Regions from separate parts of the Zhongshania guokunii genome, predicted to be linked through region 2. Evidence: predicted binding sites of a transcription regulator. Region 2 holds the regulator's gene; each other region holds the start of a gene.
The links. Region 2 encodes sigma-54, which starts transcription at its own class of promoters, with help from an activator protein. Its sites were predicted from a motif close to TGGCACANNNNTTGCNNT; they were not measured.
Positions count from the first base shown of each region.

Region 1: AB4876_RS02305 (ammonium transporter) is a predicted target of sigma-54. The motif match lies at 2,340-2,357, and genes of this name have one in related genera.
Region 3: glnA (glutamate--ammonia ligase) is a predicted target of sigma-54. The motif match lies at 2,337-2,354, and genes of this name have one in related genera.

Region 1 covers NZ_JBFRYA010000001.1:498,026-503,115, forward strand. Annotated here, with positions in the region: gene AB4876_RS02290 (AAA family ATPase) at 1-138, shown strand, start outside; gene AB4876_RS02295 (vWA domain-containing protein) at 142-1,317, shown strand; gene AB4876_RS02300 (TrmH family RNA methyltransferase) at 1,373-2,140, opposite strand; gene AB4876_RS02305 (ammonium transporter) at 2,600-3,904, shown strand; gene AB4876_RS02310 (glutaredoxin family protein) at 3,991-4,263, shown strand; gene AB4876_RS02315 (MOSC domain-containing protein) at 4,260-5,060, shown strand; gene AB4876_RS02320 (transglycosylase SLT domain-containing protein) at 5,063-5,090, opposite strand, start outside.
Region 2 covers NZ_JBFRYA010000004.1:154,028-159,117, reverse strand. Annotated here, with positions in the region: gene AB4876_RS06175 (HPr family phosphocarrier protein) at 1-178, opposite strand, end outside; gene rapZ (RNase adapter RapZ) at 187-1,044, opposite strand; gene AB4876_RS06165 (PTS sugar transporter subunit IIA) at 1,044-1,493, opposite strand; gene hpf (ribosome hibernation-promoting factor, HPF/YfiA family) at 1,533-1,820, opposite strand; gene AB4876_RS06155 (RNA polymerase factor sigma-54) at 1,902-3,392, opposite strand; gene lptB (LPS export ABC transporter ATP-binding protein) at 3,648-4,373, opposite strand; gene lptA (lipopolysaccharide transport periplasmic protein LptA) at 4,376-4,948, opposite strand; gene lptC (LPS export ABC transporter periplasmic protein LptC) at 4,935-5,090, opposite strand, start outside.
Region 3 covers NZ_JBFRYA010000015.1:52,396-57,485, forward strand. Annotated here, with positions in the region: gene AB4876_RS15450 (hypothetical protein) at 1-252, shown strand, start outside; gene AB4876_RS15455 (acyl-CoA thioesterase) at 259-687, opposite strand; gene thiI (tRNA uracil 4-sulfurtransferase ThiI) at 684-2,138, opposite strand; gene glnA (glutamate--ammonia ligase) at 2,465-3,871, shown strand; gene AB4876_RS15470 (DUF4124 domain-containing protein) at 4,028-4,528, shown strand; gene glnL (nitrogen regulation protein NR(II)) at 4,751-5,090, shown strand, end outside.

The DNA.
Region 1 (5,090 bases), on a different contig from region 2:
ATTCCTGGTGAAATTCTTAAAAATCGCGATGCCAGTAAGGCTATTCCGCCGCTGTATGGCGCGCTGTTGAAAAATGAGCAAGATGTTCATTTGCTTGAGCGTCTGGCCTTTATGCATCGCCGTGATGGCCGCAATTAAATTATGCTAGTTCAATTTTTTCTCAGTTTACGCAATGCTGGTGTGCCAGTAACAATTCGCGAACTGCTCGATTTATTGGCAGGGCTGCAAGCGCGCTTGGCCTTTGTCGATGTTGACGAGTTTTATCAGTTGGCACGGCTGTGCATGGTCAAGGATGAGAAGTATTACGACCGCTTCGACAAAGCCTTTGGCCGCTACTTTAGCGACCTGAGTAGCCTCGACGATATTATCGAGGCAATGATTCCCGATGACTGGCTGCGCAGGGAGTTCCTTAAGCAGCTCACCGACGAAGAAAAAGCCAAAATTGAGTCATTAGGTGGCCTAGATAAGCTCATCGAAGAGTTTAAAAAGCGGCTCGACGAGCAAAAAGGCCGCCACGCTGGCGGTAATAAATGGATTGGTACGGGCGGTACTTCGCCCTATGGCCACAGCGGTTACAATCCAGAAGGCATCCGCATTGGTGGTGAAAGCCAAAACAAAAAGGCCATTAAAGTGTGGGAGCGTCGGGATTTCAAAAACCTCGACGACAGCGTTGAGCTGGGCACTCGCAATATTAAAGTGGCTCTGCGACGCCTGCGCAAATTTGCGCGCACCGGCGCGGCGGACGAGTTAGATATTAACGATACGATTTCGTCCACCGCCAAGAACGGCGGTATGCTCGACCTAAAAATGGTGCCAGAGCGCCATAATGCGGTGAAAGTGCTGTTGTTCTTTGATGTGGGTGGTTCAATGGATCCGCATATTAAGGTCTGCGAAGAGCTATTTTCGGCGGCGCGCACTGAATTTAAGCACATGGAATATTATTATTTCCACAACTACATCTACGAGTCGGTGTGGGATAACAATATGCGCCGTCACGCTGAGCGCATTCAAATGCTGGATATTCTGCATAAGTACAGCTCGGACTATAAAGTGATTTTTGTGGGTGACGCGTCAATGTCGCCCTATGAAATTGTTCAGCCCGGCGGCAGTGTAGAGCATTGGAATGAGGAGGCGGGCGAGACGTGGATGCGACGTTTACGTGAAACCTATGAGAAGGTCGCTTGGTTAAACCCCGTGCCACCCTCAGACTGGGGCTGGACTCAGTCTATTAAAATGGTTGAAAAGCAGCTTGAGGGGCATATGTACCCCATGACCTTAGGTGGGCTTGAGCAGGCCATGGCTTATTTGGCTAAATAAATCTAAGCGCAAACGCTAGCGTTTGCGCTTTTCTTTTCCTGTTTCGTGTTACCAATTACAGGCCACTAAACGCAATTAACGCAGCCGTCACCGCGACATTTAGCGATTCGACGCCGTTGTGCATAGGGATTTTTAAGCGCGCATTGCAGCGCTTTTCCAAATTGCGGCTCACACCTTCGGTTTCATTGCCAAGAATATAAACCATACTGCCCTGTGCTTTGTAATCGAAAAGCGAGTGCTCAGCGTGGGACGATAAACAACATAGAGTGGCGCCATCGTCTTTCATGCGTAGTAATTCGGCATCCAGATCTTCGCAGTGGTAGATCGGCGCCTTGAAGAGGGTGCCGGCACTGGCTTTTATAACTAGTGCTGTTAATGGCGCGCCACCTCGACGGGGTAAGATAAGGCCATCGATACCACTGGCTGCCACCGAGCGAATAATCATGCCGAGATTTTGCGGGTTAGTTATGCGGTCTAATGCGATATAGCGGCGCGGCGATGCCTGCAAGTGATCAGCGCTAATAGCGGAGCAGGGCTGGTAGGCGCTGAGCTGTAGGTCGGCGGCCACGCCCTGATCTTGTTTACCGTTCTTAGAAATGCGCGATAGCGCTTTGCGCTCGTGCATCTCTATTTCAATGCCGCGCTGTTCGGCAAGCTGGCGCAATTCCCGAATAATGCCGTCTTCTTTATTGCTCTGAGCGAGGTGGAGCTTGTAGACCTGCATTGTAGAGTCTTGAAGGGCTTCTAGTACTGGTTTCCGACCATAGATCGTTAACAACTGGTCGAAAAATGCTTTGCGTTGCTGATAGTTCTCGCTGCTCATAGGGTTCGCTTATATTGCCGTGGTCTTGGGCTTGCTAAGGCCCTTTGCCGCAGCTGTGGGCACTCAGCGGGGATGCTGCGCGTGGGAGGGAATTTTAATTGAAAATGCCCGCGCTTACCTTGTTTTAGTCTATTTATATTTAGCGTTTTAGGACGACATATTACTTAATGCATTCTTGTGGTGCTTTTGCACTATGCTTGGGCATGATTATTGCTTCTAATTTGTGCGTTGCTGGATGTTCAGCAAATAACCTTTATGTCGCATTAACTTTAGCTGCTGTTTCTGAACCGCGCTTCTAAAAACAATGTTGCACATAAACAGTGAGTTACGAGTAGTTGTGTTGGGTTTTGCCTTGGTATCTAAATATACTTGCTAGGTAAAAAGCGCCCCAATACTGAGCGATTTAATTATAAACGAACCAATGTGGTGCGTAATGCTGCGCACTAGGAGATATTTTTGATGAAAAACAAGGGAAATTGGCGCCCGCTGCGTATTGCAGGCTTTCTCGCCGCTATTTTTGCACCACAGTGGGGATTTGCACAGAATCTCGACACCGGTAACACCGCGTGGATGTTAACATCGACAGCCCTTGTTCTGTTTATGACTTTGCCTGGATTGGCCTTGTTTTACGGTGGCTTAGTGCGTAGTAAAAATGTGCTAAGCGTATTAATGCAGTGTTTTAGTATTACCTGTCTAGCGTCATTGCTGTGGGTTGTAGCAGGGTATAGCTTGGCCTTTAGCGAGGGCTCGGCGTTTGTTGGTGGTCTGAGTAAAGCGTTTCTTGCTGGTGTAGGTGAGTCCAGTATTAGCGGCGATATTCCCGAAACCGTTTTTATTATGTTTCAGATGACTTTCGCGATTATTACGCCAGCGCTGATTATCGGTGGCTTTGCAGAACGGATTAAATTCTCGGCGGTAATGATATTTTCTGCGCTGTGGTTGTTGTTGGTCTACGCGCCCGTTACCCACTGGGTATGGGGCGGCGGCTGGCTGGCAGAAATGGGCTTGCTGGATTTTGCCGGCGGTACTGTTGTGCATATTACGGCCGGTGCTGCTGCATTGGTGGCGGCGCTAGTGCTCGGCAAGCGTCAGGGCTTTGGTCAAATGGCCTTGCCGCCACACAACCTGACTATGACCTTTATCGGTGCGGGCATGCTGTGGGTAGGCTGGTTTGGTTTTAACGCCGGTAGCGCCTTGGCTGCCAATGGTGATGCCGGTATGGCAATGCTGGTAACCCACTTGTCTGCAGCAACGGGTTGTTTGACCTGGTCGGCAATTGAGTGGAAGCGCTACGGCAAGCCGAGTGCTTTAGGTGCTGTAACGGGTATGGTAGCTGGTTTGGGTACGATCACTCCGGCCTCTGGGTTCGTGGGGCCAGCGGGCGCGATCGTAATTGGTCTGAGTGCGGGTATTGTGTGTTTTTATATTACTTTGGCAATGAAGCAGGTATGGAAGATAGACGATTCCCTGGATGTGTTTCCCGTGCATGGCGTCGGCGGTATATTGGGCACCTTTTTGGCGGGTATTTTTGCCAGCAGTGAGCTGGGTATATTCAGCGGCCAAGGTCTTGCCGAGGGTATGACCATTGCTTCGCAGCTTAAAGTGCAGTTGATTGGTATTGGCGCTACTTTTGCTTATACCGCGATTATTAGTTACGGTTTATTTGTACTTATAGACAAGCTAGTGGGTCTGCGCGTGAGTGCCGACGAAGAGGCGCAGGGCTTGGACATTACTTGTCACAACGAAGTCGGTTACGATTTATAATTTGTCCGCGGTTTATTTTGGTTTAAAAAAAGCCCAGTATTGCTGGGCTTTTTGTTTTTGGTGTATATCTATTTAGGGGTGGCGATATGGAAGTGCAGACGCCTGTGACGTCCTTTGCACTGTACGGGACTTCGGCCTGTCATTTGTGTGAATTGGCTGAAGCTGTTTTAAGTGAGCTTTTGGCGCAGGGCTACGATTGGCAAATAGAAGTGATTGATATCGCCGACGACGACATCTTGCTCGAGCACTATGCACTGTCTATTCCGGTGTTAGCTCGGATAAGCGACAACCTGGAATTGTGCTGGCCTTTCGATAGCGAGGCGGTGCTGGCATTTGCCGGTGAGCGGTCAGCGCGATGAGTATCCAAGTTTCGGGACTTTACTCTTATCCAGTTAAATCTCTGCGCGGCCACGCACAGGAAGTAACAAGGGTGACGAGCTGGGGCCCAGATCGCGATCGGCGCTGGTTGGTGGTGGACGAAGCTGGCCAATTCATCACCCAGCGCCAGCTTCCAAAAATGTCGCGAATTGGCGCCGAATACAGGGGGGAGGGTATTTATCTTTGGCATCTCGATTATGCCAATGCCGAGATTTACGTACCCGTAGCCAGTGCCCAAACTTCCTGTAAGGTGATGGTATGGGCAGATAGCTGCGCCGCCTTAGATGCCGGCGACGAGGCCGCTAGCTGGCTTAGCAGCTTGCTGGGCAAACCACTGCGGCTTTGTTACATGCCAGAGCAAACGCATCGGCAGGTGGATATGCAATTTGCCCAGCAGGGCGACAGGGTTAGTTTTGCTGATGGTTTTCCATTTTTGCTTTGCAATGCGGCTTCTTTACGGTTGTTTAGCGCTGGCCTCGGGCGGGAGATGGATATTTTGCGCTTCCGGCCAAATATCGTCATAAGCGGTGCTGAGGCATTTGCGGAGGATAATTGGCAACGTATTCGCATAGGCGATATCGAGTTTGATCTGGTTAAGCCCTGCGCGCGCTGCGCGATTCCCACTGTTAATTTGGTGGATGCGAGCCGCGAGGCGGATGTATTTATGATGCTAAGAAAACTACGTCAGCGGGGTGATGAGGTCTATTTTGGTCAAAATATGATCCATCGCGGCCAAGGCAATATTCGCCTTGGCGACGAGGTGAAAATTGTAAGCTAGCGCTAGTCTTTGAGTGCCGTGGCACTGGTT
Region 2 (5,090 bases):
CGGTACCCTTGCTGGCGGCGAGCATCATCAGCGCCATAATACTTTTGCCGTCGACTGATTTGTCGCCAATGCGAATGGTAACCGCAGCGCTATAGGCGGCGGTGGTGGCGACAAGTTTGGCTGCTGCGCGGGCGTGCAGGCCCAATTTATTAATAATTATTAGTTTGGTTTCGACCATCGTAATCTCTAGTGCTGCAGCTCGCGGTGGCGAACTTGGAGGTCTGGGTAATTGTTGCGAAGCACCTCTGCGAGGGTTTCAACCATATATACTGAGCGATGTTGGCCACCGGTGCAACCAATGGCGATGGTGAAATAGCTGCGATTGCTGGCTTCAATTTTGGGTAGCCATGTCTGTATATATTGCAGAATATCAGCGTGCATTTGCTGAACATCTGCTTGCTTGCTAAGAAAATCTTGTACGGCGGAGTCTCTGCCGGTTAAGGCACGTAAACCTTCCTGCCAGTGGGGGTTGGGTAGCATGCGTAAATCGTAGACTAGGTCAGCGTCGAGGGGTAGTCCGCGCTTGAAACCGAAGGACTTCAGCTGCACCGTTAGGCGGCTGGCGTCGGTGCCAAGAATTCGGTCGCGTATGGTCGCGCGCAATTCGTGGACGGTCATGTCGCTGCTGTCGATTGCCAGCGATGCTTCTACCACAATTGGTTCGAGGAGGATCGACTCAAGTTTGATCGCGTCGGCCAGCGGCAGTGAATCGGTTGCTAAGGGGTGGCGGCGACGGGTTTCGCTGAAGCGCTTAATTAACTTGTCGTCACCAGCATCGAGAAACACTATTCGCAGTTGAGCGTGTTTTTTGACTTGTTCACAGAGCGATTTAAACTTTGCTAAGCCAACTGGAGAGTTGCGGGCGTCGATACAGACCGCAACTTTCTGGTGGGCATTCAGCGGGTTTTGCGCTAGTTCGCGCACTAGTTCAGGTAGTAGCGACACCGGTAAATTGTCGATGGCATAAAAGCCTTCATCCTCAAGTTGGTGAAGGGCGGTACTTTTTCCGGAGCCGGAGCGGCCGCTGAGGATGATCATTTCCATTAGGGTTTCAATGCACGTTCAAGTAGCGCTTGGTCGGAGTCGGCATTGCGCAGGTCGCGACGAAACTCTTCCTCGTTAAACGCTGTGGCCAGTGCGCCGAGAACCTTGAGGTGCTCATCGTGGGCTTCGGCAGGGACAATAAGGGCGAATACGAGATCCACGGGGGCGTCGTCGATGGCCTCAAAGTCGATGGGCTGCTCTAGCTTAAGGAGCATGCCGGTGATCGCTGAGCAGCGGTTGCTGCGGCAGTGGGGAATCGCCACGCCGTGGCCGATACCGGTACTACCCAGACGTTCTCTGGCGAGCAATTCATTGAATAATTCGTCGGCGTTAAATTCGTCATTATCGGCACTGATTTCAGTAGAGATGTATTCGAGAAGACGTTTTTTACTGGTAACGGACGCACCGCTATGGGTGCGTCCTAGTGTGAGAATGGAATTGAGTATCATGGTTTCTTGCAACAGAGAGAGTGAGTGGATCGAAAGGTCTCAGCGACCTAGCGATTTTTCTTTGTGTTTAATTAATTGCCGGTCGAGTTTGTCGGTTAGGCTGTCGATTGCCGCGTACATATCCTCCGATTCACAGGTGGCAAATAAATCGGCGCCGGCAACGTGAACGGTGGCCTCGGCTTTCTGGACCAATTTTTCCACAGACAGGGTGACGTCGGTATTGGTGATATTGTCAAAGTGTCGTTGAAGTTTGCCGAGTTTTGTATTGACGTAATCGCGAAGAGACGGGGTGACGTCAACGTGGTGACCACTAACAGTAATCTGCATATTTTACTCCTTCATCGCTGAATATAACTAGCGCCTCACGGCGCGTGTATGACGACAATGACCGTAACAGGGGCACTGCCACTATACTAGTCGTTTCCGCTCGTTTGAGGGCGGAATAACCAGTGATTCTCGATATTTTGCAATGGTGCGACGGGCAACTTGGATGCCTTGCTCGCCTAGTAAGTCAGTGATTTTGCTGTCGCTCAGCGGCTTGCGCGGGTTTTCAGCGGCAACCAGTTTTTTGATTAGAGCGCGAATCGCGGTAGAGGAGCATTCACCGCCAGTATCGGTGGACACATGGCTGGAAAAGAAGAATTTGAGCTCAAAAATTCCCCGCGGGGTGTGCATGTATTTTTGGGTGGTTACCCGTGAGATGGTGGATTCGTGCATGCCCACCGCCTCGGCAATATCGTGCAGGACGAGTGGCTTCATGGCCTCTTCGCCGTACTCAAAAAAGCCGCGCTGGTATTCGACAATTTTGGTGGCGACCTTCATTAAAGTCTCGTTGCGGCTGAGCAAGCTTTTAATGAACCAGCGCGCTTCTTGCAAATTGTCGCGAATATAGTCGTTGTCGCTGCTATTGCTGCTTTTCCGCGCCAGTGCCGCGTAGTGGGCATTAATCTGGATTTTGGGGGCAATGTCGGGATTTAATTCGACCAACCAGCGATCATCCTTCTTGCTTACAAACACATCGGGAACCACATACTCGGTTGAGTCGGCACCAATGCCGTCACCGGGAGTGGGGTTGAGTGATTGAACTAATTTAATCACTTCGCGAAGCTGTTCTTCTTTCAAGCGGCAGCGGCGCATAATCTGGTTATAGTCGCGATTTCCCAATTGCGCCATATATTGGCTTACAACAAGGCTAGCTTCTTCGACGTAGGCTGTGCCTGCGGGTAATTGCTTCAGCTGAATTAAGAGGCACTCTTGTAAGTCGCGGGCAGCGACCCCCGGAGGATCAAATTGTTGAATGAGGTGTAAAACCGCATTGAACTCTTCAATTTCAATGTCTTCATTGGCAAAGCCTTCAACTAATTCTTCGGCGCTAACGGTTAGTCGGCCTTTTTCATCGATGGCATCGATAATGGCTTCGGCAATAATGCGGTCAATTTCTGACAAGCGACTGAGGTTAAGCTGCCAGCGCAGGTGGTCTTGTAGGGAGTCGGAGCTGGAGTTCCGGTAATCGTTGTTGTAGTCGCTGTCTTCCGACGAGGAGCCTGAGCCCGTGCCGCTGCCGGTGGTTTGGTAAACGTCGTCCCACTGGCTGTCGACGGGCAGATCTTCAGGTATATCACTGCGCTCAGCCCAGTCGGCGTCGGCTTCTGGTTGTGGCGCTTCTGTCTCTTGATCGCTGGTTTTTTCGGCCTTTTTGGGTTCGGCGGAGGTCGGTTCGATATTGACCTCGATGTCTTCGCCCTCGTCGCTGATTTCAAGTAGTGGGTTTGAGTCTAGCGCCGATTGGATTTCTTGCTGAAGGTCGAGGGTGGATAATTGTAATAAGCGAATCGCTTGTTGCAGCTGAGGTGTCATGGTCAAGCTTTGACCGACTTTGAGCTGTAGCGATTGTTTCATAGGCAGTGGCTTCTACAACAGGACAGTGGCAACACGAACAAATGAGTTTGTTCTACCGGCAATGATTATGCCTCTCTCTCAGTGTAGTCGGGACAATCATTGCCTGCAATACCTGTGCCGGTTCATTTGTAAAAGACTGGTAGTCTTTGAATAAAAACGTCGTGTTGCGCAATGGCGGTGGCCGTGCACTGCGACAGCCAAGTTTAGAACCTTTGGCGTGGCCGCAAAGTTACTGTTAAAACCTGTCGGGTGGGCTTATAGCGTAAATTTATCGCCAAGGTAAATGTCGCGCACAATCTGGTTGTTGAGTACGGTGTTGGCGTCACCTTCGGCGACAATACGGCCTTCGCCAACGATATAGGCTTTGTCGCAAATGTCGAGGGTTTCACGAACATTGTGATCGGTGATTAGTACGCCTATACCTCGCGCCTGCAGATGTTTGACGATATTTTGGATATCGTTTACCGAGATAGGATCGACGCCGGCAAAGGGTTCGTCAAGCAGGATAAAGCTGGGTTCGGTCGCAAGTGCGCGTGCAATTTCAACTCGGCGGCGCTCGCCGCCTGAGAGTGACATGCCCATGGATTTGCGAATATGGGTGATATGAAATTCCTGGAGGAGGGCCTCGAGTTTTTCATTGCGCTGTTTGCGGTTGAGGTCGCTGCGGGTCTCTAGAATGGCCATGATGTTATCGGCGACGCTCAATTTACGAAATATTGACGCTTCCTGGGGTAAATAACCGACGCCGTGTTTGGCGCGGCCGTTAATTGATAAGCGGGTAAGGTCGCGGTCATCGAGCCGGATCGAGCCGCGGTCGGCATTCACAATGCCTACAATCATGTAAAAACAGGTGGTTTTGCCGGCGCCGTTGGGGCCGAGTAGGCCTACTATTTCACCGCTGCTAATGGTGAGCGACACATCCTTAATGATTTCGCGGCCCTTGTAGGCTTTGGCGAGATTACTGGCTTGCAGTACGGGCATAATTAACGCGACTCTTCGCTATTGGTGCTTTCCGCTGGTGGGCTATTAGCGGGCTTGTCGTCGGCAGCGGTTTCGCTGTCGGGGATGGCTTGGGGTTGTAAGGTCATTTTAACGCGATGTTCTTTTTCATCGGTGCCGCCGTCGGCAACTACCATTTGTTTGCGGCCGCTGTACACCACGCGATCACCGGAGATCTTTGAGCCCTGGTGGGTGATGGAGGCATTGCGTTGCAGCAGAATCTCTTCCTGCTTTAGGCTGTACTCAATACGCTGAGCACTGGCAATGACCACGCCTTCATTGGCTCTGGGTTGCTGTTCGAAATAAGCGGGGCTGCCCTCGGCAATAACTTTTTCTACCTTGCGATTGGCCTCGATGATTGTAAGTTTGTCGGCGGTAATTTTGAGTGAGCCTTGGCTCATGCTGACATTGCCGATGTAGACACCTTGGTTATTTTCATAAATAGCTCGGTCGGAGCTTAGGTTTATGGCCTGCTTGCGATCTTCGGGTAAGCTCAGCGCAATGCTGCTAACGCCAAGGAGCAGCGTGGTGACTAGCGCAGCTTTAGATAGGGTCATAGTGGCCTTTTACCTGGTCGAGGAGTTCAACTCGTTCATTCTTCATGCTGGCTTTCATGCCCATTGAATGGGTTTTGCCATTTCGCAGCGAGAGAGTTAATGCTTGGTCGGTACTAACTTCGCTGCTTTCTAAATTAATTCG
Region 3 (5,090 bases), on a different contig from region 2:
GATGAGCAGCTAGCCAAGCTTTGCGCTGACTATGCCCACCTTGGTCAGTTTCAATCTATGGAACAGCCCTTGTTCTCACGTTTAAGCGGCGCACTGTCACTATTTAGCGAGCCACCGAAGCTTAGCTACAGCAGCAATGTTCACTTTGAACACGGCAATGCGGTAATGACCGCTACCCTGACCTTAGAGCAGCAGCGCTTCAAACTGTACAACCTCAACCTCGGCAAGCCTGAACAAAACGCGACCAACTAAGTAATTTCACACTGGCAATAAATGCGGCTGCAGATGAACGCGAGCGGATTTCGGCAGCGGTATTGGCCGGTGCTCGCTATTGACACAAACGAGGGTCGACTCCCCCTCGGCAACCAGCTCGCTACCCTCTTCCGAGTAAAGACATTGCCGCAAGCTAAAACTGCTGTTACCAATATGCAGCACCCACGCCTTACCGCGCAGCATACGGCCATGATGCCACTCTCGGCGAAAATTTAAGCCCACCGCAGCCATAATCAAGCCAAAGTTATCCGCACCCTCACCTTCTCCAAAGCCCGATTGATCAAGCCAATCGACCCGCGCTTCTTCTAAATAGCGAAAATACTGCACGTGATTAATATGACCCATACTGTCTTGATCTGCCCAGCGCGGCTTAATTAACACATCAAACAAAGGCGCAATTGTAGTTTCACTCATGATGGACGGTACACCTTTACGTTTTCAAAACCCTGCTCCACCAAATGCGAGGCATGGAGACGACTCATTACGCCCTTATCGCAATACAGCATATAAGTGCGCGCTTGGTCGAGCTGGGCAAAGCGGCTATGTAGCTCGTAAAAAGGGATGGCCTGCACTTCGCTTGTCATTAACTTCAATGGTTTGCGATCAACCTCATCAGGGTGGCGCACGTCGACAATAACTGCATCTGGCAATGGAATCGGTAAAGACTCAACGGCGGCTACCGTCAAATCCTCGTCGGCAAGCGCGTCAATATTGATGTAATTTGCCGCGGCAATCGCCCGTTCTAGCACCGCAAAATCAAAATTCGCCTCTTGAGCCGCAATTTTTTCGGGCTTGGCGCGGGTGGTCGGCTTAACCGAAATCACCCCGCAGTACTCAGGCATATTGGCCGCGAAGGCCTCGGTGCCAATTTTGGCAGCAATATTGATGATATCGAGCTTGTCAGCACAGATTAGTGGACGCAGCACCAAGGTGTCGGTGACTTGATCGATGACCGATAGGTTCTGCAAAGTCTGACTGGAAACCTGGGCCACCGCCTCGCCGGTAACCAAGGCCGCCACCTCCAACTCAGCTGCGACTTGCGATGCGGCACGCAGCATCATGCGTTTGAGAATAACGCCCATTTGCGAGTTCTCAACATTTTTCAGGATTTCACCAACCACATCTTCAAAGGGCACACTAACAAACTTCACGCGATGGGAGGCGCCGTATTTAAGCCACAAATACAAGGCGACCTCTTTTACTCCAACCTCATGCTCGCGCCCGCCAAGATTAAAAAAGCAAAAATGCGTACGCATGCCGCGCTTCATGGTTAGATAGCTTGAAACTGTCGAATCAAAGCCACCCGAGATAAGCGACACAGCTGCATCGATCGTGCCCAGCGGAAACCCCCCAAGACCTTCAAGTCGCCGATTCACAATATAAACCAGATCCTGACGCACCTCGATACGCACCGTCACATCGGGATTGTGCAAATCCACACCCGCTGACTCAACGTGCTGATTCAGCCCCCCGCCCACATAGCGCTCAACTTCACTAGAATTAAAGTCGTGTTTACCCACCCGTTTACAACGCACCACAAATCGCTTACCGCGCAGGCTATCGCCAATGGCAAGGCGAGTTTTTTCGTAAATATCGTGCACATCCACCAGAGGATATTCCAGCACTTCAACAAAGTGTGAAATACCTGGCGTATTACTGAGTACCGCAACAAAACCAGCGATGACCTCGGGGTCCTCACTAGCGGTTTCAATAGTTATCCTGTCCCAATCGCGAATAATCTCTAGGTTCGGGTCTAGCGGCAGCAGTAACTTACGCAAATTGTCGCGCAGCTGCCGAGTAAATTTCTTGCGAACCGGTTTACTCTTGATGATGATTTCAGGAAATAATTTAACGAGGAATTTCATTTAACGACCGAAAAAATTGGAGGGCCGCCTATTATACCCCCTCAGCCTTACAGGGGGCAGCCCGCCTTTAACGCACAAAAATAGTGCTAAATTTCAACACAAGCACCAATATGGCGCAGGCTTTTTAGCTTCATGCACAAGCTTTAAGCAAAACGATTAAACGCCATTGCGAAGTAATACTATGAAATAGCCTAATATCGGCATGTTTATTGCCTTTTCAGTTCGCAGATTGCGTCGCTATGCGGCACAATACAATGCGAATATAATCAACACTCCTCGGCGATGCCGAATTCAAACTTACTCTCTCTATCTGGAGGACGAACATAATGTCAGAGAACACTCTGCAGTTAATCGCCGAAAATGACGTGAAGTGGGCGGACATGCGCTTTACCGATACCAAGGGCAAAGAGCAACACGTCACTATTCCGGCAACAGACGTCGATGTAAGCTTTTTTGAAGACGGCAAAATGTTTGACGGTTCATCCATTGCCGGCTGGAAGGGCATTAACGAATCCGACATGATCCTGATGCCTGACGACTCCGCATCGGTTCTTGATCCCTTTACCGAAGAATCTACTATTATCATCCGCTGCAATATCGTAGAGCCATCTACTATGCAGGGCTACAACCGCGATCCACGCTCTATCGCCCAACGCGCCGAAGACTATATGCGCGCATCTGGCATTGCCGATAACGCACTATTTGGCCCCGAGCCCGAGTTTTTCATTTTTGACGATGTTAAATGGAAAGTTTCAATGGAAGGCGCTAGCTATGCGATTGCCTCTGACGAAGCGGCCTGGAAATCAGGCGACAACTTTGAAGAAGGCAACACCGGCCATCGCCCAGGTGTTAAAGGCGGCTACTTCCCCGTACCACCAGTCGACAGCCTCCACGACCTGCGTGGCGCCATGTGTAATGCCATGACCGATATGGGCCTGACCATTGAAGTACACCACCACGAAGTAGGCACAGCTGGTCAGTGTGAAATCGGCGTTGGCCCAAACACCTGCGTTAAAAAAGCGGATGAAGTACAGATCCTCAAGTACTGTGTACACAATGTTGCCCACGCCTACGGCAAAACCGCAACATTTATGCCTAAGCCTATCGTTGGCGACAACGGCAGCGGCATGCACGTTCACATGTCTCTGAGCAAAGACGGCACCAACCTATTTGCTGGCGACGTATACGGCGGCCTGTCTGAAACCGCCCTGTTCTACATTGGCGGTATCATCAAGCACGCTCGCGCTATTAACGCCTTCACCAACGCCTCTACCAACTCGTATAAGCGTCTGGTTCCCGGTTTTGAAGCACCGGTAATGCTGGCTTACTCAGCACGTAACCGCTCTGCCTCTATCCGTATTCCTTTTGTACCAAACCCCAAAGCGCGTCGCGTTGAAGTTCGCTTCCCAGACCCGTCAGCTAACCCTTACCTCGCGTTTGCGGTAATGCTAATGGCTGGTCTTGACGGCATTCAAAACAAGATCCACCCCGGCGACGCTGCAGATAAAGATCTGTACGACCTACCTGCAGAAGAAGCCGCATCAATCCCAACCGTTGCTTCTAGCCTAGACCAGGCCCTGCAGGCACTGGATGCGGATCGTTCATTCTTAACCGCCGGCGGCGTTTTTGACGACGATACTATCGATGCTTACATCGCCCTTAAGTCTCAGGAAGTTGAGCGCCTAGCCATGACAACTCACCCCGTTGAGTTCGATATGTACTACAGCGTTTAAACCATACTGCGCTTAAAAAGCCCGCTTCATGCGGGCTTTTTTGTACCTACAACCTCCCTTTATTCATTCCCGCTACACACCTACCACACCATTCGCAAAGCTTGCACTCCTCCGCGCTTCACCACATCATAGAGCCATTAAATACCGAGGTGCTGTATGGCTCGCTACCTACTCCTAATTTGTTCCATGCTGCTTAGCAGCCTTAGCTTTGCCACTGAAATTTACCGCTCTACCGACCAATACGGCAACACTGTGTTTTCTGACAAAGCGCCAAAGAACAGCACCCCAGTGAAACTCCCACCCACCAATACCACCCCAGCAACTGACGTTAGTAATCGCCCCAACCACCGCCCCACTAGCATTAACGTAAGCCCCGACAACCGAATCACAATTCAATCCCCCAACAACGGCGCCATTATCGCCAATGGACTCATCGCCACCACCGTTAGCACTAGCACCCAAAATCCACTAGATCCCTCACAGCGCATCGTCTTTAGCCTAGACAATGACACCCTCACTCGCTCCAGCAGTACCCAATACACCATCCCCCGCCTAAGCCGTGGCCCCCATCGCATAGGCGCAAGCATCATCGACGAGCACGGCAGGCAAATTAGCAAAGACGCCGTCGACATCATGGTGTATCTGCCAGGAAACTAAGCAAAGCCTATAATTTACGCACCAATTTGGAGCTTAACCCTCTATACTAAGGGCAGGAACGCCCGCAAATATTGCGCGCCACCACCGCTGGCAACGCACTAAATTGGGACCCTCATCACATGAGCCCCTCGAAAGCCGTCGATATTGCCAGTTGAACCACCCAAACTCGCTTGGCCTAGAAATTGCTTTGAGCTAATGCATTACGAACATAATGGCGACGCTATGCCCCCGAGTAATATCCACCATCAAATTCTCGACAACCTTAAAACGGCGATCTTATTGGTAGAGCCGAACCTGACTGTGAGCTATATAAATCCCGCGGCAGAGGCTTTATTGGCGGTGTCAGATCAACGTATTCACGGCGAAGCGATCACCAAGCTATTCCACGAGCAAGAAGACACGCTTGTAAAATTACTCGACGCCATTAACAACTGTGAGGCTTATACCAAACGCGAGACTGTTCTAACCTTGCGCTCAGGCATTGAAATTACCGTCGATTACGCCGTAACCCCAGTTACTGAAAATCGCCGCACCTCGCTCATCATCGAATTACAGCCGCTGG